2 regions of the Marixanthomonas ophiurae genome follow, and region 2 is predicted to be linked to the other one. Evidence: riboswitches for the same ligand, from Rfam matches in the RefSeq annotation. Region 2 holds a riboswitch; the other holds the start of a gene.

Region 1 (11,130 bases), on a different contig from region 2:
TGAAAAAGAATGCTACCGCTCATAGTAAAAGTTTAGAAATCAAAATCATATTTTATTTTTTGATGAAAAATCATTTCATTTTCAATTAGAAGCACACTCACTGCGTTTTAGAAGCACGTATTCTCCATCATTTTTAAAATCACGCACAGAAATGCCCACATAACGCTTAAAGGTTTTGGAAAGATGGCTAACATCGGTAAAACCTAACTCATCAGCTATTTCCGTGAGCGTGTAATCCGAATTTAAAAGACGTATTTCCACCAATTTTAGTTTAGCTTTTATTATGTATTCTCGTAAAGATACTCCAACCTGTTTTCTAAAAAACTCACTTACATAAGTAGGTGACATTAAAAATTCTTCTGCTAAGTGCTCTACTTTCAAAAGATCTGGTTTATTAATATTTTCATTTATATAGGTAAGCATTTTCGTGGCCCTATCATCGCTACTATTCTCAACTACTTCATAATGGCTACCCTTTTTAATGTTCCTAATTAAAATTTCTAAAACACTAGTCATTAAACTAGACACTAATGAAATGGACTCTTCACCATAATTTCTGGATTCCTGTAAAATCATTGCAACAAGTCGTGTAAGGTGTTGCCTGTCTATATCACTTTTAATGACATCTCCTGGTAATTGATTGTAATTCGAAAGAATATAAGCAGCCTCACTAAACCACTCAGACCGGTCCACAGAAATCCTATTTGAATTTTTGAAGAAAGAATCTGTAAACTTCAAAAAAACAAAGTTGGTTGGTGAGTCTATATCAAATGAATGGCACTTTAACGGAGGCAGTAGAAAAATACTGTTTTCTTTATATGGATGAAAATTATAGTTAATACATTGTGTCCCCTCCCCTTCCTTAATTAAAACAAGCTCAAAAAAGTTGTTTTTAACAGGACGTTGTTTCCATTCTGACAGTTTCAATTCTTGTACTTCAAAAGGTTTATATGCTTCTAATACTTGCATTTTAGTATAATTTATGGGTAAAACTATATAAAACCAACTTATAAAACCTTAATTTAAGACAAAAAACCTTTAATAATACATAAATACCCATTTTTTATACAAGTATACAACTGAAGTTTCATTGTAATTTTGTACTATAAATAATTTTAAGAATAAGAAATATGAAAGCAATAGGATTTAAACAATCATTACCAATAAAAGAAGAAAACAGCTTTATTGAGTTTGAAACAAAAACTCCAACACCTGAAGGGTATGATCTTTTGGTGAAAGTACAAGCAAACTCAGTAAACCCCGTAGATTTTAAAATACGACAAAGTGCTGCAAAAGATGAAGAATTGAACGAGCCGAAAGTGATCGGTTGGGATGCAGTAGGAATTGTTGAGTCAGTTGGGGGTAAAGTTTCAAAATTTAAAGTAGGCGATGAAGTTTTCTACGCAGGCGACATCACCCGAAGCGGAAGCAATGCTGAATATCAATTAATAGATGAACGTATTGTGGGCCGGAAACCTAAAAATTTAAGCATTGCCGAAGCTGTGGCAATTCCGTTAACAGGCTTGACGGCTTATGAAGCACTTTTTGATCTTATTAGAGTAGATCCAGAAAAAGACAAAGGAAAGTCTGTGTTAATTTTGGCAGGTGCAGGAGGTGTTGGTTCTATTGCTATTCAATTGGCAAAAAAACTAGGGAACCTAACAGTTATAGCAACAGCATCCCGTGAAGACACGGTGGAATGGTGCAAAGATATGGGAGCAGATTTTGTCATCAATCATCATAAGGACATTAAAGAAGAATTGAAAAAGATAGGTCACAGCGAGGTTAACTACATTCTGGATTTTGTAGATCTTGAAGGGTATTGGGAAACTATGACCGAAATTGTAAAACCACAGGGTCATATTGTTTCAATTACGGGAAGTAACGAACCTTTAGATTTGAATATGCTAAAAAATAAAAGTATCACTTTCTCTTGGGAATTGATGTACACTCGTTCTATGTACCAAACAGATGATATGGCAAGACAGCATGATATCCTTAATCACCTTTCAGAATTATTGGATGATGGCACCTTAAAGAGTACAATGACTACCCAACTCGATGGCTTTACAGTAGAAAACCTTAAAGAAGCACATTGTATACAAGAATCTGGAAAAAGTATCGGGAAGAATGTGATACTATTTTAATTAGGAAGTATTATTAAAAAGAACGCCCATTGATTTACTATTTCCAATGGGCGTTTATATTATCAAGAGGCTTAATTAATATGCTTTAAAGCTTTTAAATACGGCTTTTAGTCAGTTATTTATCTATTGTTTCTAATTATCTAGAGCTATAAGTTTCTCTGAAATTTTAAGCAAATCTGGCTCATTAATTTCTGTCTCTGGTGCTAATGGAAATACCTGTTGCCCAGGTCTCTTAATAAATGCAGCACGCCAGCCAGCCCATATTGCTCCGGCTACATCCCAACCATGCGCAGCAATGAGCATACATTCTTCTGATTTCACACCCATTTTTCGCGCTGCCCAAGTATATGTGTCTGTAAAAGGTTTAAATTTACCAATGTCTTCAACACTTAATCTTTCATCAAAATATTCGGTTAAGCCCGCACTTTCAAATTGCTTTTTCACACCTTCGTTTGAAGAGTTTGTGAAGGATACTAATTTATAACCGTCTTTTTTTAATTGAGCTAAAGCTTCTTTAACTTCTGGGTGTGCTGGTAAACCACGAAATGAGTTTAATACTGTTTTGCGCGCATCTTCTTCAGACATTTTAATATCATTATTAGCTGCTACCATTTGTAAAGCTGCAGCTCCTATATTTCCAAAATGTTCATATTGACCACTTGCTGTGGTGACCAAGGAATACTGTAGCATGGTAGTAAACCATAAGGAAAGTAAATCATCTCTACCATTTAGAGCTTCACTCACTACTTGTTTCATATCGGTAAGATCTAACAAAGTCTCATTAACATCAAAGAATAAAACTTTTGGTCTTATATTGTCGCTATTTTGCATATTATTTTCTGTTTGTCCTAGTCCTATATTAGGCATCAACATTCCTGTTGCACCTAGTAATCCTAGATTTTTTATAAATTTCCTTCTGTTTTTCATAGTTCACTTAATCAGTAATCAATTCTGAAAGTACTTCTTTAAAAACATCTACAGGTTGCGCTCCGGTTACAGCACTTTTTCGGTTAAAAACAATTGTTGGAACCGAGTTAACTCCCATATTCTTCCAATAGCCTTGCTTATTTCTTAAATCATAGCGTACTTCTTCATTGTCTAGCCTAGCGAGTGCTTCTTCTGCTTTTAAACCCACATCTAATAAAGCTTGTTTTAAAATATCTCTATCTGAAACATCTTTGCGTTCACTAAAAAAAGCAGTTGTTAACCGCATTTTTAGTTCGGTTTGCTTTCCGAAGTCTTTCGCATAATCTAATAAAATATGAGCATTAAAGGTATTCACCATTCGCATATCATCAAAATAGTCGAACGTAAAGCCAAGCTCCTTTCCTACTTCGGTCATATGCTGTTGCGATTCTTTTTGTTGCTCTACCGTAGATCCATATTTTTCAGTAATATGCTCTTTCATATTTTGACCTTCAACTGGCATATTCGGGTTTAGTTCAAAAGGTTGCCACTCTATTTCTAGTTGGTCTTCAATTCCTAATTCTGAAATCGCTTTTTCCAAACGTTTATAACCTATGGTGCACCAAGGGCAAACCACATCTGACACTATATCTATTTTCAATTTTTTTTTCATATTATTTATTTTTTTGATGATTAGTAAACCTTCCGAATAAACGGAAGGTTTATAAAAACTAACCAATCTGAAATTTTAAAATAAAACGACGTTTTATTTCCTCCACTCGTATTTTTTAAATCCTTCATCAACCGGTGTATTAGCAATATGGTTTACATAATTACTAATGGTTTTTTGAGATAAGCCTAAGATAATTTCTAACACTTGTCGCTCACCATAACCAGCCTCATAAAAAGCGTCTAAATCTTTTTGAGTTACATTTCCGCGATTACGAACAATTTTTAATGTCATGGTTCGCAACGCTTCTAATTTAGGATCTTCTAATGTAGTTTCATTACGTAAAGCATCTGTGATAGTATCGTCTACTTTCATCATTTTAGCAATACCCGTATGCGCCGGCACACAATAGTGACATTCATGCTCTACGTTTATAGATTGCCAAACCACAGTTAACTCTTCATTATTAAATGATGAGTTTTCAAATAACTCATGTAGTTTTTGGTAACCTTCAAGGATGCCAGGCGCTCCGGCTAAAACCCCGTGCAAGCCAGGTATCATACCATATGCTTTTTTAGATTTCTCTAATAAATCTTTGCTCTCTTCTGGAGCAGATTCTAAACTCTGAATTTTTAAACTTGTCATAATTTTAAACTTTAATTTTTATTAATAAATACCTAAACAACCGTTTAGATTTGGGTGAAAAAATTTTTAAATGTTTTTAAATGTCATTTCAATATAGTCTTCTATTTCTTTTTGGCTATTGACTCTAGATGCTGCTGCTAGACCATGCTTGGCCAATAATAAAAAGTTTGCTTGTTTTAATACCGTCTCTGCATCTTTAGTTGAATCAGTTTTTAGCTTTTCAATAAATACCTTTTTAAGGTTATCCATAAAAACGTTCATCTGGTTTTTAATCAATATATCATCGCTTTCTGAAAATTCATTATAGGTATTGGTTACTAAACAACCTTTTTTATTTCCTACTTGATGACTAATATTTACTGAATCATAAAAAAACTGTTTTATATCTTCAACACCATTTGATGCATTTTTAAGCTTCTCGAAAATATTTTTAATTTTAGAATTATAACACTTTAAACTTTCAAGAAAGAGTCCGTGCTTACTCCCAAAACTTGAGTATATGGAGAATTTATTGATACCCATTTCTCGCTCCAGCATTTTCATTGACGTATTTTCATAACCATTTTGCCAAAACAAATGCATTGCTCTATCAATAACCTCTTCTTCTATATATTCTTTTTTTCGTGCCATTATTTTTAATACACCACAAAACTAAACAACCGGTTAGATTTAAAAAAGTTTTTAAGAAAGTTTTATAATAAACGTAGAAAGCTGTATTTAAAATTCAGTTTACTGGAATTTTAATTAAGAAAAAGGGGTTTAAGCTATAGGAAGAAATTAATGTAACGTTAGTTAAAGCTACTTAAAGTTTTGAAAATATTTAAACTAGATATAAAAAAAGGCAATTACAAATAAATGTAATTGCCTAATTGTTTTGTAGCGAGATGGGGACTTGAACCCCAGACCTCCGGGTTATGAATCCGACGCTCTAACCACCTGAGCTACCTCGCCGCATTTTGCGAGTGCAAATATAGAAACAATAACCATTGAAAAAAACCAAAAATTAAATTAATTTCTTTTTTTTAAAACCTATTTCAAACTAAGTGGTTCTTGCTAATAAAATTTTTAAGTATATAGGGTTGTAAAATTCATTTTTAATTGCTCTTCAGTTTCAAATATTTTTTTGTAATCCATCACATTTTCAATATTATCAAGCGCACACAAATACTCTACAACAGCACAAAGACCTTTAAAAAGTGTTTCTTTTGAAGTCGGGTTTTTAGGTTTCGTCCCTTTTCGGTTTAATGGAATTGAAAATCCACAACCTTTTAAAAAAGTTGCTTCTATTTCCAGCAACTGTTGGGGTGTGAAGCCATTCACCAAACGACCCAAGCGCTGATGTACCAAGCCTACGTAGTTTAATTGTAGCGATCCATGCAAGTCACTAAAGTGTTTCCAGCTATCTGTATTATTACAAATATTACCCACGGCACATTGTAAACAACACTCCGGATTGAGTGTGTTATTATGAAACGCATTATACAATTTTGAAAGTGCATTTTCTAAGCGCTGTGAAGTATTCATACTATTCAATGTTTTTATAATATAGCTATCTCACTTAAAATTAATGAAATATAGAATACATCCTATCTATTTTCACAAATTATTTGAAAACTATGGTTTTCGATAAAATTTCAGAGAGGTGTGAATTAAGGATAATTTAATACGTTCAAAAAAATAATCTTCTATTAAAACTTATATCTTCGCGTCAAAATTAATTACTATGCTACAAGCTGTTTTATTTGATATGGATGGAGTAATTATTGACACCGAACCACTTCATAAAAAAGCCTATTTTAGTATGTTTAATGATGTAAATATTGATGTCTCTGAAGAAATGTACAATTCATACACAGGACAATCTACTATTAACATTTGTAAACAACTTTGCGATCATTTTTCACTTTCAGAAGCTCCTGAAACATTAATGGCTATTAAACGAAAGCATTTTAAACACTTATTTGCTACAGATAGTGATTTGGATCTTTTAGATGGAGTGTTAGATCTAATCAAAGACTATTATAATAATGGCCTCACATTGATTCTTGCCTCGTCAGCATCTATGCCTAATATCAACCGTATTTTTGAACGGTTTAACTTAAATCAATATTTTAAAGCTAAATTTAGCGGAGCTGATTTAAAAGAATCTAAACCACATCCCGAAATTTTTATTAAAGCTGCTGAAGCTTCTGGTTACTCAAATGAAGAATGCATGGTGATTGAAGATTCAACTAACGGAATTGCCGCCGCAAAAGCTGCAGGTATTTTCTGTGTAGGTTACAATAGCTTGCATTCCAAAGATCAAGATTACTCTAAAGCAGATATCGTGGTTTCTAATTTTAATGCTATTTCGTATAAAAAAGCATCATCATTTTTTATGTAATTTTTATATTTCATAAAAAAGCTATATATTATAAACGTATCAAGAATGCATTACGCATACCAACCGAGCATATAAGCTGCGGTGGTTTAGCATACGGACATCCGTCAAAAAAATAAACAACTTTTCTTTTTTGTCTTGATACATAAAAACAATGTGTAATTTAAAATTTTTATTATGGATCAAGTGTATATTAATCACAAAGGCGATGCCAAAAAAATAGCAGAAAATTTAGAACGACTTAAAAAAATGACCGACCAAGAACTGGAAAATTATTATAAAAATGCTTTGGGGAATGGTTTCTTTGGCGTACACGCACAGAATTTATTGGCAATAGCAATGAATAAAGAGTTTAAAAGACGCTTTGGTGAAAGTCCCATAACCTATAAAGATGGTATATTGGTTAGTAAGAAAAATGAGCGGTTAAATAATCTCTAAAATCAAAGAAATTTTTACCAAATCGCTCACCGATGAAATGTTTAATTTTTGATTGATGTTTCGTCGGTGGGTTTGTGCGGTATGCGTTGAAATAAACAATTGTTCTGCTATTTCTTTTGTGGAGCTCCCATTAGCCAACAAGTGCAAAATCTTTTTTTCTTGTTTGGTTAAGGATTGAAACTGCTGCCAAGAAATTTGATTGGTATGAATAGGCCTAAAAATAGAATTAAATACTTTTCCTATTAAACCCAACTCATCAACAGTACTCGAAATATTAAAATATAAGTCATTATCTAAAATTAGTTTATTAGAATAAAAATACCTCTTTTCATTATTGAACTGAAGTTGCTGTATATAAGAGCATACAGAATCGATATCGTTAGCTTTTCGAAACTTGGTAGCCTTTGTTACGGCATTTCTATGTAAAACTAGGCACGATATTTCGTCTAGATAACTACTACCCACTTCAACTAATTTCTCCATTTCAGGAGCTTTAAATAATGGTTTATCATTGGCGTAGGTAATATCAAGGTTATCCTGTCTATTAATATGAATAGAATACGGAATATAATCGTTTAATTGGTCAAATAATTGTCGATCATTTTGGTAGAGGTTTCGTAATCTAAAAGCAAAATGCTGGCTTTGTAACAGTTGTTCTTTTTCGGTAAGGATTTCCATAATTTAAAAGACTTGAGACGCTATTTCTGAAATCGTTTTTATAAACTTATCTGGTTGTTCAAGGCTTGGGTAATGTCCGCATTCATCATAATCAATGAGCGTACAGGTTCCATTGCATTGTTTAGTTATCGTTTCCAAATAAGAAGGATTTACGGTGGGGTCTTGTGTTCCTCTTATTATAAATTTGGGTGCATCAAGATCGGAAAATATTCGCTCTTGATTGTCAAGTCTGTTTTGTATTAAATCGTTGGCTAAAACGCTACGTACCTTTGGATTGGCCTGCTTAAAATCATTTAGAATGGCTGCTGCGTTTTCTTGTTTGTGAACTGCAATTTCTGCAGCTGTAACCATATCATGTTCCGAAGGATTTTCTGTTAAAAAAGTTTGTAAAGCCGGTTGTGGTAGAAAAGCTTCTTCAAAATTGATTGGTTTTTTTACAGGAGGTGTCCCCATAATGATCAGGCCTTTGAGGTTTTTAATTTTCGGGGCGAGTTCAATAGCCAAATGACCGCCCATTGAATTTCCGACTAATAATATATCATCGTCAATTTCTTCTATAAATGAAAGTAGTTTTTCTTGGTATGATTTTATTGAAAAGTCACATTCAGCATCATATTCTTCCACATTTGCTCCATGACCTGGCAAATCGACTGTTATTTTAGTATAGGGAATTTCTTCAGAATCTACCGTTTTTTTGAAAACTTCTGAGGATGATGAGTTACCATGTATAAACAGAATAGTTCCGCTATCCGTACCTTTTATACTAGAATGTTTCATAAATAGATTAGGGGCCTTAGCTTTATTTTTAGCTTATAATCGTCCCTAAATGTACATGTTTTTCTGAAAAAGCCTGATAACTAGCGGTTCTATTATAAAAAAAATAAAGTTTAATTTATTTTAACTTAGCCCGTAACTCCGTAAAGGAAACCGCATCTTGCTTACCACTTTTCATATGTTTAAGTGTAAAGGTTTCAGCTTGCATTTCGTCTCCGCCGGCCAAAACAGTGTAAGGTATGTTTCGTTTATCTGCATAGCCCATTTGTTTACCCATTTTTGTAGCGTCTGGGTACAATTCTGCAGTAATACCTTCTTTTCTAAGTTTGGAAACAGCTTTCATAGCGTAAAACGCTTCCTCTTCCCCAAAGTTGATAAATAAGACTTTGGTATTGGCTGAAACGGTTTCTGGGAATAAACCCAATTCTTCTAGAACCAAGTAAATTCGGTCCAAACCAAACGAAATACCGACACCACTTATATTTTTTAGACCGAAAATACCAGTTAAGTCATCGTAACGACCACCGCCTCCAATGCTTCCCATTTTTACTTGCTCAGGAGCAGCAACTTCAAAAATAGCTCCTGTGTAGTAGTTTAAGCCACGAGCCAAGGTTACATCAATTTCCAACATTGCTGTTTGTAGTCCAATTTCAGAAATTGTTGAAACGATAAACTCCACCTCTTGGACACCTTGCATGCCTATTTCAGATGAAGAAAGTAAATCTTTTAATAAAGCTAATTTTTCGGAAGCCGTTCCGCTTACCTGAAATAACGGCTGTAACTTTTCAATGGCAGTTTCGGTAATTCCTTTCTCGCGCATTTCCTTTTTAACACCGTCCTCCCCTATTTTGTCAAGTTTGTCTAGAGCTACAGTGAAATCAATAAGTTTATCGGATTCCCCTATTACTTCAGCAATTCCGCTTAAAATTTTGCGGTTGTTCATTTTAATGGTAACCCCTTCCAAATTCAATTTGCTGAACACAGCATCGTACAGTTCCACAAACTCCACTTCTTGCCAAAGTGATTTGCTCCCCACCACATCGGCATCACACTGAAAAAACTCTCTAAAACGTCCTTTCTGCGGTCGATCGGCACGCCAAACCGGCTGAATTTGATAACGCTTAAACGGAAAGTCAATTTCGTTTTGGTGTTGTACTACGTAACGTGCAAACGGAACTGTAAGATCGTAACGAAGTGCTTTTTCTGAAATTTTCGGAGTTAGTTTCCCGCTATCTTTTTCAGAATATAATGCATCATCCACTTTCCGAAGAAAATCGCCACTATTCAAAATTTTAAAAATTAATCGATCGCCTTCATCACCGTACTTTCCCATTAGCGTATCGCTGTTTTCAAACGAAGGTGTTTCAATAGGTTGAAAACCGTACGTAGTAAAACAATCTTTTATGGTGTCCATAATATAGTTGCGCTTTACTACTTCAGCAGGTGAAAAATCGCGTGTTCCTTTGGGTATAGATGGTTTTTGAGCCACGTTGTATGGTTTAAAATGTAAGGTTCAATTAATAATTTTGAGATGCAAATATCTTAAATTATTAGCTAACTTGTAACTTTAACGACTGTTATTAGTCTAATGGGTAACCTTAATTTGTAACTATGTTTTCATTGTTTCGCGAAAATGTTCGTATTGCCTTAGATTCTATTAGAAGTCAATTGCTACGAACCATCCTTACTGTTGTCATTATAGCGATTGGTATTTGGGCGTTAGTCGGTATTTTAAGTGCCGTAAAGGTGCTGGAAAATACGATTGCAGACAACTTTGCCTCTATGGGCGCCAATACGTTTAACGTGCAACGTTATGAATTGGAAGTGCAAAGTCAGCGTGGTGGGGAACGCAAAAAGATAAACCCTATTATTAGTTACAACGATGTTAGGGAATTTGTGGATAAATATAATTACCCTTTAACCCAAACTGCGATATCATTTAGAGGAACTGCAGGTGCTGAAGTAAAATATGAAAGTGAGAAAACCGACCCTGAAGTTCAGGTGTATGGTGTTAATGAGCATTACTTGCTAAATACTGGAACCGAAGTAGAACGTGGTCGAAATTTCACCTTTTTTGATGTTCAGAATAATAATAAAGTATGTTTATTAGGTTCAGATTTTCTGAAAAACTTATTTGGCAATGAAAATCCTTTAAATAAAATCGTGAGTATACGAGGGGTTAAATTTAAAGTGATTGGTGTTTTAGAATCTAAAGGGTCTACCTTCGGAAACAATCAAGATCTCAAGGTGTTAATTCCCATTCAAGTGGCACGAGGAATTTTTACCGATCCAAATATTAACTATAATATAAGTGTGCGCGTGGACAATAAGGAAATCATGCAAGGCGCACAAGATGAAGCAATTATTACTTTCAGAAATATTCGCGGTTTAAACCCTGTGGAAGAAAACAATTTTGGTTTGTTACGGAGTGATGATTTATTGAATCAAATTGCTGAAATAGGCCTTTATATGTCAACAGCAGCTTGGATTAT
Region 2 (11,130 bases):
TTCAGTAGCTGAAATGTTGAAGCGTTTTAAAGCAACAGCCGCCACTAAAAACAATCAATTTGTATTAACAAAACTTGATGATGGGGTTGGGTTAGTGAAACTAAACAAGGACTCTGGGTCTAAGGAAAAAGAAATTGTTTTAAAAGATAAAAAACCAGAATACCAAGTAGATGATATTGCGGGGATATTGTATTACAAAGCTGATAATAATAGCATTTTCGCTTACGATTTGACCAAATAAATCAATTAGCCGAGTTAGTTTCAGGCCTAACCTGAATGAGGAGCAGGTAAAGCCAATTATGAAACCCCATCTTTTTTAGATTGGGGTTTTGTTTTTTATTGAAATAGGGCAATTGCCGTATGGTTTCAGAAATACCTTCTATATAACTTTATAAAAATCAAAATCTACATGCTTTCAGTTGCTTTCATATTGGCTTTTACCGTTTTATTGATAGGTATTGTACTTGTGTTCTATTTCAGAAACAAACAACTTAAAAGTGTACAGCAAGAATATGTAACGCAATTAGAAAATAGGATTGAAAAAAATAAACAACAAATTACTATTCGGCATAAAAACTTGGAAACATATAATTTTTTAATCTACAACTTGGATGACGCATTAATAGTTCAAGAAGATATAAATGTATGTGGTTTCAAACTATAAATTTCGGTAATGCGGCTTCAATATATAAGTGTTTCTATTTCATTTACTTAAAATTAATATCTTTAATTGAGAAAAATTTCGAATATGAAAAAAGCATTGATTCTTATATTTTTGGTTTCTTCAGTACTGTTTTCACAAAACAAGAAAAGTATAGACTCTATTAATAGTATATACACGCAGGGGCTTAATATTCCTGAAGATTCTATTTTACAGTTATATAAGGATAATGCTGAAAACGCCCGGAAAATTTCCTATGAAAAAGGCATTGCTGGAGCGTACTCAAAACTTTCGTTGGCATACTCCTATCAAGGTATTTACGATAAAAGTACCCAATATGGGCTTGAGGCTGTTAAGTTATATGAAAAATTAGGTTTAAATGATCAGGTAGCTTATCGTTATGCTGAAATGGGCTATAGCATGAAATATTCTAATATGGAAAAAGCTCAGGCCTATATGCAAAAAGGAAAATCTGTAGCTGAAGCAAAAAAGCTTGACTCAGTTTTAAAAGACATTTACAATAATTATGGTGTTTTAAAGGAAATTCAAAAACAATTGGATAGTGCACTTTACTTTTATAACAAAGGATTAAAAATTAAAAAAGAACAAAATGATTCTATCGGGATTCCATACAGCATAAGCAATTTGGCAGGTGTCTATGGTTTGCAGAAAAAGTATGGAAAAGCAAAAGAATATTTTAACCAGTCACTTCAAACCCGTTTAAAAATGGAAGATTCCATCGGGGTTGCCGAAAATTATACGCAAATAGGCGAAGTTTTTATGGCGGAAGAAAAATATGACGAAGCCATTCAATATATAAAAAAATCGTTGCCCATTTCAGTTGAAAAAGAGTACCGAAACCTTACTCAATACAATTATAAAACCCTTTCCGACATTTTTAAAAACCAAAATAAAGCAGATTCTGCTTTGTTTTATTTTGAAAAATACCTAGCTGTAAAGGATAGTATTCATAATACAGAAATTCAAAAAAAGATAGCAGAACTATCCATAGAATTTGAAACCGAAAAAAAAGAAAAAGAATTAGCAGAACGTGAACTTGAAATAAAACAAAAAAACACCCTTCTTTATGGAAGTCTCGGTCTTGCTTTTCTATTAGGACTTTTAGGTTATTTGTTTTATAACCAACAGAAACTAAAAAACAGACAACTAAAAAAAGAGAGCGAATTAAAAACTGCCTTGGCAAAAATCGAGACCCAAAATAGGTTGCAAGAACAACGACTTAGAATTTCGCGAGATCTACACGATAACATAGGTGCCCAGCTCACTTTCATTATTTCATCGATAGACAATTTAAAATATGGGCTGAAAGGCGCTACATTAAAAACAAAAGAAAAATTATCATCAATTAGTGCATTTACGTCACAGACCATCTACGAATTACGTGATACTATATGGGCAATGAACAAAGAATCCATCACTTTTGAAGATTTGCAAGCCCGTATTACCAATTTTATTAATAAGGCAAGCAATGCTTCAAATAACGTTGAATTTACATTTTATGTTTCAGAAAACATCCCAGCCAATTATATGTTTACTTCAGTTGTGGGGATGAATATTTACCGCATTATACAAGAAGCGGTGAACAATGCCTTAAAATATGCTGATAGTTCGTCTATTTATGTGGAAATTTCAGAAGAAAGAGATAATTTTTTCATTGAAATTTCAGACGATGGCAAAGGTTTCAACATAACTGAAACAGAACAAGGAAACGGACTCAATAATATGAAAAAACGAGCTCGGGAAATTGATGGTATTCTGGAAATTGTTTCAAAGAAAAATATTGGTTCTAGTGTTATTTTGAAAATTTCTATAAAGCCAACCAGACCATAATAATCAACAGCATTATTATCATTTTATCCGTCACAGTATATCTAGATATATTATTATTTAGGTAAAAAAATCGAATTTAATATTGGCTTTTTTTAAAAGAACAGTAATCCCCCAAAAGAATAAGTTAAACTTCAGCGATTCATCCCTTAGCTCCTTGTTTATCGGTAATTTTGTATTTGAAAAAATTACTCAATTAAAAAAATAAAATGAAAAAGACAATTACTCTATTTTTTACGCTTGTATTTATAATTCAGGCCAATTCCCAAATTTTTAATTCAGGTTTTGAGAATAACAATGGCACTCCTTTATCCGATTTTACAACAATTAATAATGATGGTCTATCCGTGCCCTCTTTCGCACCAGTCCAAGATTTTAATACAGAAGCTTGGATACAGTTTTATGACGGTTACGATAATAAAATTGCATTTAGCACTTCTTGGTACGATCCCGCTGGACAATCTGATGATTGGCTCATTACGCCAGCCATAGAAATTCCAAATGCTGGAGATCCTACGCTGTATTGGAAAGCAAAATCTTATGATTTTGAATTGTTGGAGGACTATGAAGTTCGTGTCTCGACAACAGACAACGAAATGTCAAGCTTTACAGATGTACTTTTGAATGTAGATGGAGAGCAGCCCTTTGACTATAACTCTAGATCTTTAGATCTATCTGCGTACAAAGGACAAACTATTTATGTAGCATATGTAAATACCACTTTTGATGGTTTTTATTTAGCGTTGGATGATTTGTATATAAGTGAATCTGCAAATTGTGCTTTACCAGATGTAACTGGGGTTACAAGTAGTGATCTTACTGAAAACAGTTTTACAGTTTCTTGGACAGCAACTGCAGATATAACAATGTATGATACAGGACTTACAACATTTACAGAGTCTGTTTCATCTACAGGAATACAAACCGAACTTACTAAAAGCTATAGTGATTTAACACCAGGAACTCGGTATCAGTTTTTCTTGAAGAATGCTGACTGTGGTTCAGGTTGGGCTACCCCAACTTCAATTTGGACCGCTGCTATTCCGCCGTATTCTTATGATTTTGAATATACCGAAGAAAATTATGGCGAATATGATTCTGATGGATGGTCGTCAAACACATGGATTAACGGAAGCGGTGAAAATGCACAAAATGGTTCGGGTTATGTATATAATAATACGAGTAGCTCTTTTGAAAAGGATGATTGGATTTACTCGTACCCCATTAAATTGGATGAAGGAGAAAAATTAGCGATTCAATATTATTTGCAATTAGGTTCAGAGACTGCCGATCCTGCAACTTTAAAAATTGCAGCTGCTACTGCGCCTGACAAAGATTCTAATATAGCCGAGCTGAACAGTCATACCATTGCTGGCGGAGACTATATAGAATATACCTCAGAGTTTACTGCTTCTGAAGCGGGAGTATATTATTTCGGATTTGGAAACGTAACGCCAATTGTTACTGAAAGTTCAGCATTGCGTTTGGATAATGTGCGTTTTACTTCTGAGCCGCTTTCAGTAGGTGATGCTTCAATTTCAGAAATAACTATTTATCCAAATCCCGTAAAAAATCGCTTGATGATTAATACTGAAAAACCTGTTAATGACATTCAGTTATACACCATTAATGGAAAATTGATAGCAGAACTTGCGAATACAAATGAAATTGACTTTGCTTCATATCCTAAAGGCATGTACTTTGTTAAAGTAAGTACCGAAAATGGAACATCAGTAAAAAAGGTGATTAAATAATTTATCTCAAATTAGTATAGCCTGACTATATCTTAAATTCTTTTAACCTCCAAGGAATATGCTTAAAAGCTATTGTTTGAAGGTTTTTTTATGATACATAAAAAAGTAGACAAGGTTTTACCCACTAACCACTAACCACTAACAATAGGTCAATTGCCCTATTTTATTGATTAAAATAATTACATACTTTTCAGTATCTTTAGTACAACTAACTACCTATGAACATTAAAGTTTCTATCGTTGATGATAATTCGTTTTTAATTCACGCCATTAAAGAAAAGCTCTCTTTTTTTGATGATATTGAAATTAAACACACCTCTCTTAACGGGAGTGAGTTACTTACTAAGTTGGAAGAAAATCATAATCTCGATATCATTTTAATGGATATTGAAATGCCCGTTTTAAATGGTATAGAAACCACTCAATTGGTCAAACAGAAGTATCCGCAGATTAAAATAATCATGTTAACAGCTTTTGACAATGATGAACATATTTTTAATGCCATTAAAGCTGGAGCTGACGGGTATCTTTTAAAAGAAATAAACCCTGAGGAACTCTATAAAGGGATCAAAGAAACCCTAAGTGGTGGTGCAGCCATGAACCCTTCCATAGCATTAAAGACTCTAAAACTTTTACGTAATCCTATCGATATTGATAATTTTAAAGACAAAGAAGAAATTTCTTTATCTAAACGAGAAGTTGAAGTTTTAGAACAATTAAGCAAAGGCTTAAGCTATACAGCTATTGCAGATAATCTTTTTCTGTCACCAAGTACCGTTCGTAAACACATTGAAAACAGCTATAAAAAACTACAAGTGCACAGTAAAATTGAAGCCGTACAAAAAGCAAAACGACATAATATTATTTAAGTTTTCAATAAATACTTAGTTTTTCACGTTATCTATGTAGTGATAAATTCTTGTTAAGGGTAGACATATATCTTAACAAGATTGTTCATTTTTGTATTTTAACCCCAATAACAAATTAAAACTTAAATATGAAAAAGCTTTTAATACTTGCTTTAGCGATTACAACTTTCGCGTGCAGTAATGATGACAACAATGCACAGGTGATTAATAACCCACAAACTCCGGGGCTGGCTTACGCTGTAAGTGACTCTGACTTCACTACAACTTATAGTTTACTGCGTAGCGAATTACAGGCAAATCCCAATATATCAATTATAGCCGAAGTAAATCACACGGCCAATGCAGAAAGTATCGACAAAGATTTACGAAACACACGGGTTATCTTCTTCGGAAACCCGGCTTTGGGAACTCCTTTAATGCAGCAAAATCAATTAGCAGGTCTTGATTTACCACAAAAAATGTTAGTGTATCAAGATTCAGACAACAATGTTTTTGTTTCATATAATGGAACGGAGTATTTAGCTGCAAGACACTCGGGTGTTGGCGGGGCTCAAACATTACAACAAATAAAAAGCGCCTTGGCTAATTTTACTGAAAGTGCAACCAATGGCAATGTTTCAGAAAATTCTAGTAGTGGAATTACCAATAAGCAAGGAATTATAACGTTAGTAAGTAATAATGATTTTAATTCTACATATAATAACCTAAGAAATGCAGTTGTAGATAATGCTGCTCTTACTCTTTTTGCAGAATTAAACCATCAAGAAAATGCACCCAATGAAGAGGATTTAAACCCTACACGGGTAATTATCTTCGGAAATCCAGAGCTAGGAACTCCTTTAATGCAAAATGCACAAACTACGGCAATTGACTTACCTCAAAAAATGCTGGTTTGGCAAGAAGAAGATGGTCAAGTTAATATTTCTTATAACGATCCTATTTTCTTTAAAGAAAGACACGGAATTACTAATAACGATGAACGTTTAGGACAAATTAAAAGTGCCCTAAATAATTTAGCGATAGACGCAGCAAATTAATTTAAATAGAATAATAAAATAAAAGCGGCTTCATAATGAAGCCGCTTTTTTAGTTTTAAAGGTTAAATGCTTTTCTCACTGTATCTACATAATCTAGTTTTTCCCAAGTAAAAAGCTCTACTTCTTTTTTAATAGTCCCTTTGTAAGGGCTTTCAAAAATTTTGGTTACCTTTTCTGGAATACGCCCCATATGACCATAAGCAGCAGTTTCCACATAAATTGGATTCCGTAATTTCAATCGTTTTTCAATTGCGGCAGGACGCATATCGAAAATTTCAGCTACTTTTTTAGCAATTTCACCATCGGTTAAATCAACTTTAGAAGTACCGTGTGTATTGACTAAAATAGAAGTGGGTTCTACAACGCCAATGGCATAACTTACTTGAATTAATACTTCTTCAGCAACACCAGCAGCTACCAAGTTTTTAGCAATATGTCTTGCTGCGTAAGCAGCACTTCTATCAACTTTACTAGGGTCTTTTCCACTAAAAGCACCACCACCGTGTGCACCTTTTCCGCCGTAAGTATCAACAATTATTTTTCTACCAGTTAAGCCGGTGTCTCCGTGAGGACCACCAATTACAAACTTTCCAGTTGGGTTTATATGGTAAACAATATCATCATTAAACAATTCTTGAACATACTCCGGTAATTTTGCTTTTACCTTCGGAATTAAAATTTCAATAATATCTTTTTTAATTTTGTTCAACATCGCTTCATCCTCGTCAAAATCATCATGCTGCGTTGATAAAACAATAGAAACTATTTTTTGCGGAACATTATCATCACTATATTCAATAGTTACTTGACTTTTTGAATCAGGACGTAAATAAGGAATCTCTTTCCCATCCCGACGCAATTTTGCCAACTCAATAAGGATGGTGTGCGAAATTTCAAGTGCTAACGGCATATAGTGCTCCGTTTCGTTGGTAGCATAACCAAACATCATACCTTGGTCACCAGCACCTTGCTCTTCTTTGTCTTCGCGGTCAACACCTTGATTAATATCTTGTGATTGTTCGTGAATCAATGAAATTACTCCACAAGAATCACCGCTAAATTGATAGGCACCTTTTGTGTAACCAATTTTATTAATTATATCCCTTGCAATATGTTGTACATCTAGGTAGGTGTCGCTTTTCACTTCTCCGGCAAGGACTACTTGTCCTGTTGTTACCAAGGTTTCGCAGGCTACTTTCGATTCGGGATCGAAGGCTAAGAAATGATCTAATAATGCGTCGCTAATTTGATCTGCAACTTTATCTGGGTGTCCTTCAGAAACACTTTCTGAAGTAAATAAGTACGCCATAAAGGTCTTTTTAAATTTTTATATACTGAAGATTTGACGAACGCGTCGAAGGAAGTTTACACTGCCTTTAGCATTTTTTAATCTGAAATGTTCTAAGCAAAAATAGTATTCAGAAAAACATTCAGAAGAGGTTGCAATCAGTCAAATCTTTCCTCTTTCAGCGGACAAAGATAAGTATTAAAAATAGAATTTTAAAAAAGGAATTTTTTAGAAAAATCGAAATAAATTTGGAATATCAAAAAATGTTTAGCAATCTTTGTACTCACAAAGTTCAAATCTTTATTGAAATGTTATCAAGAAAGGCTGAGGGAATAGACCCTATGAAGCCTTAGCAACCCTTTCACTTGAAAGAAGGTGCTACATTCTACAAAAGTTTTCAAAATACTGGAAATTTTTTGATAGATAACGACAAGACAATTTTTAAAAAATTGTTTACTCACTTCTTAATAACATTTTTCTTATAAAGTACGCCAATAGGCGCATTTTGACTTTTGGTTTAATTTATTATTAATTCAAAAAAAGAAAAATGAGTACACAAAAATTAGCAACACAATCGTTGCACGCAGGACACGACGTAACAGCAAATGGAGGAACCCGAGCGGTGCCTATTTACCAATCTACTAGTTACGTTTTTAATGACAGCGACCACGCTGCAAATTTGTTCAACCTTTCGGAACCCGGATTTATTTACACCCGTATCAACAATCCCACAAACGACATTCTGGAACAGCGTTTGGCGGCATTGGAAGGAGGAATTGCAGCCGTAACAACCGCTTCGGGAACTTCGGCAATTGCTACAACATTGCTCACGTTATTGCGGGCTGGAGACCATATTGTAGCATCTAGTAGTTTGTATGGCGGAACGTATAATTTACTGAATGTTACACTGCCAAGATTGGGTATTACTACCACCTTTGTAGATGCAAATGATACTGAAAACTTTAATAGAGCGGTTCAAGAAAATACCCGAGCGATTTTTGTTGAATCGTTAGGAAACCCAAAATTGGATGTATTGGATATTGAAGCGATTTCTGAAATTTCAAAAGCGAATAAAATTCCGCTGTTAGTTGATAATACAGTTGCTACCCCGGCTTTATTAAATCCAATTAAGTACGGAGCCAATATTATTATTCATTCACTAACCAAATACATTAACGGAAACGGAACGGCTTTAGGAGGCGCTATAATTGATGCAGGAACGTTTGACTGGACCAACGGAAAATTCCCTGAATTTACTGAACCATCACCTGGTTATCATGGTTTAGTTTATTCCGAAGCATTAGAGGAGGCTGCTTTTATTGCGAAAGTTAGAATTGAAGGATTACGAGATTTTGGTGCGGCGTTGAGTCCGTATAACGCGTTTCAAATTTTGCAAGGTCTGGAAACGTTGAAAATCCGAATTAAAAAACATAGCGAAAATGCCCTAGAACTTGCCAAGTGGTTACAAAATAGAAGTGAAGTTGCTTGGGTAAATTACCCCGGACTTTCAGATAGTAATTACTTTAATTTGGCTAAAAAATATCTACCAAACGGTCAAAGCGGCGTGCTTACTTTCGGTTTAAAAGGTGGGTTTGGCGCTGCTAAAAAGTTTGTCGATGCTACTGAATTATTTTCTTTACTGGCGAATATTGGTGACACAAAATCATTGATAATTCATCCAGCAAGTACGACCCACCAACAGTTGAGTGATGAACAACAGGAAACAGCGGGTGTTACAAAAGATTTAATTCGGTTATCAGTAGGATTGGAAGCAATTGAGGATCTCACCGATGCTTTAGAACAAGCCTTTAAAGCTATCAACAAAACAGTCTTGGTTTAATTTTAGTTGTAGAAAACGGCAGTGCGTTATGCCATTCCGCTGCCGTTTTTAAAAGGATATTATGAAATTACAAACGGTACATATACCATACACAACACAAAACGAGAATTTTTCGGATACCATTCCGCTAAGCTTCGAGGTTTTTGGACCTACTTTATGTGAAGCACCTATTGTTTTGGTAAACCATGCGTTGACTGGAAACAGTTCAGTTACGGGAGAAAACGGCTGGTGGGACCAACTTATTGGTGATGAAAAATGTATTGATACTAAACACTACACGGTACTTGCTTTTAATATTCCCGGAAATGGCTACGATGGATTTCTACTTGAAAACCCCGAAGCATTTTCATTATACGATGTTGCAAAGCTATTTCTATTAGCAATCAATCAATTGCAAATTAAAAAGATTCATGTTGCTATTGGCGGTTCACTGGGGGGGAGTATTGCTTGGCAAATGGCAGTATTACGTCCTAATCTGTTTGAAAATGTTATCCCGATAGCGACCGATTGGAAAGCGACGGATTGGCTGTTGGCAAATTGCCGAGTACAAAAACAAATTTTAGATAACTCTGAAAATCCTGTTCATGATGCTCGTATTCATGCGATGACTTTGTACCGCACTCCAGAATCGTTTAAGCAGAAATTCAACCGAAGCATAAATGAGAAACTACATGTTTTTAATGTGGAAAGCTGGTTATTACATCATGGCAAAAAGTTACAAACCCGATTTCAATTAAAAGCCTATAAAATGATGACTCATCTTTTAACGACTGTCAACATTGCAAAAGAAACGGGGAATTTCCTTTCTGCAGTAAGAAATATACAAGGCAATGTCCATTTAGTAGGCGTTGACACAGACCTCTTTTTTACAAATAAAGAAATTAAAGACACGTATCAAATCTATAAAACCATAAAAAATAATGTCTATTATCACGAAATACATTCGATACACGGCCACGATGCTTTTTTAATAGAATTTGAGCAGTTACAAACCATTTTACAACCCATATTTCAGAAAAAAAATACAAATTATGAGCACCATAACCATAGACAAAAGAATACAAGAGAAACCACTTCAGTTAATTGATTTGGAGAATATTAAAAAGAAAAAAGTAAATGTAGTGATCTTCGGTCACGGCAACGTGGGAGCACGTTTGGTAGATCAAATTATTACGTCTCAAAAAGAAATTTCACGAAGGCGCGATTTAGACTTAACCATTTTTGCTGTGGCAAACTCCAAAACGGTTTTGTTTAATGAAAAAGGAGTAAAAGCAAATTGGCAAGAAGAAAAAAACAAAGATGGAGAACCTTATACCATAACGGATGTGATAAAATTTTCAGAAGAGCATAATCTGGAAAACTTGATTGCTATTGATAATACAGCCGATTCAAACTTTGTTTTTAATTACAAAACATTGGTCGAAGCTGGTTTCAGTTTGGTTTCTTCCAATAAAATAGGAAATACAATCGATCTAGATTTTTATAAAAATTTGCGAAAAACCCTTTCAGAAAAAAAGAAAGAGTATTTATACGAAACCAATGTAGGCGCAGGACTTCCGTTAATAGATACAATAAAATTACTGCACCTTTCTGGAGAGAATATTACTCGGATTAAAGGCGTTTTTTCAGGATCCTTAAGTTATATTTTTAATGAATTTTCTGAAGGGGAGAAAACTTTTAGCGACGTATTAAACCAAGCTATAAACAACGGGTTTACCGAACCAGACCCAAGAGAAGACTTATGTGGAAATGACGTAGGCCGGAAACTCCTAATTTTAGCCCGAGAACTCGATTTGCACAACGAATTAGATGATATTTCGATTCAAAATTTAA

The links. A riboswitch is a leader RNA that binds a small molecule or an ion and turns the genes downstream of it on or off. The one in region 2 is predicted to bind S-adenosylmethionine.
Region 1: it holds a riboswitch for S-adenosylmethionine, as region 2 does, so the genes downstream of both, DZ858_RS14630 (hypothetical protein) here and DZ858_RS06780 (O-acetylhomoserine aminocarboxypropyltransferase/cysteine synthase family protein) in region 2, are expected to answer to the same signal.

Annotation. Positions count from the first base shown of each region.
Region 1 is NZ_QVID01000002.1:942,246-953,375, forward strand. Features, by position in the region: gene DZ858_RS14580 (cation:proton antiporter domain-containing protein) at 1-23, opposite strand, end outside; gene DZ858_RS14585 (AraC family transcriptional regulator) at 82-969, opposite strand; gene DZ858_RS14590 (zinc-binding alcohol dehydrogenase family protein) at 1,131-2,147, shown strand; gene DZ858_RS14595 (haloacid dehalogenase type II) at 2,280-3,074, opposite strand; gene DZ858_RS14600 (DsbA family oxidoreductase) at 3,082-3,726, opposite strand; gene DZ858_RS14605 (carboxymuconolactone decarboxylase family protein) at 3,820-4,368, opposite strand; gene DZ858_RS14610 (TetR/AcrR family transcriptional regulator) at 4,435-4,998, opposite strand; tRNA gene DZ858_RS14615 (tRNA-Met) at 5,246-5,319, opposite strand; gene DZ858_RS14620 (Na(+)-translocating NADH-quinone reductase subunit F) at 5,434-5,892, opposite strand; gene DZ858_RS14625 (HAD family hydrolase) at 6,092-6,751, shown strand; SAM-I-IV-variant riboswitch at 6,783-6,873, shown strand; gene DZ858_RS14630 (hypothetical protein) at 6,926-7,186, shown strand; gene DZ858_RS14635 (response regulator transcription factor) at 7,172-7,864, opposite strand; gene DZ858_RS14640 (alpha/beta fold hydrolase) at 7,868-8,641, opposite strand; gene hisS (histidine--tRNA ligase) at 8,757-10,127, opposite strand; gene DZ858_RS14650 (ABC transporter permease) at 10,250-11,130, shown strand, end outside.
Region 2 is NZ_QVID01000001.1:1,476,254-1,487,383, forward strand. Features, by position in the region: gene DZ858_RS06745 (outer membrane protein assembly factor BamB family protein) at 1-241, shown strand, start outside; gene DZ858_RS06750 (hypothetical protein) at 410-664, shown strand; gene DZ858_RS06755 (tetratricopeptide repeat-containing sensor histidine kinase) at 749-2,512, shown strand; gene DZ858_RS06760 (T9SS-dependent choice-of-anchor J family protein) at 2,719-4,263, shown strand; gene DZ858_RS06765 (response regulator) at 4,482-5,132, shown strand; gene DZ858_RS06770 (DUF302 domain-containing protein) at 5,261-6,169, shown strand; gene metK (methionine adenosyltransferase) at 6,225-7,478, opposite strand; SAM riboswitch class I at 7,766-7,887, shown strand; gene DZ858_RS06780 (O-acetylhomoserine aminocarboxypropyltransferase/cysteine synthase family protein) at 8,005-9,297, shown strand; gene DZ858_RS15390 (alpha/beta fold hydrolase) at 9,359-10,384, shown strand; partial or broken gene DZ858_RS15395 (aspartate kinase) at 10,404-11,130, shown strand, end outside.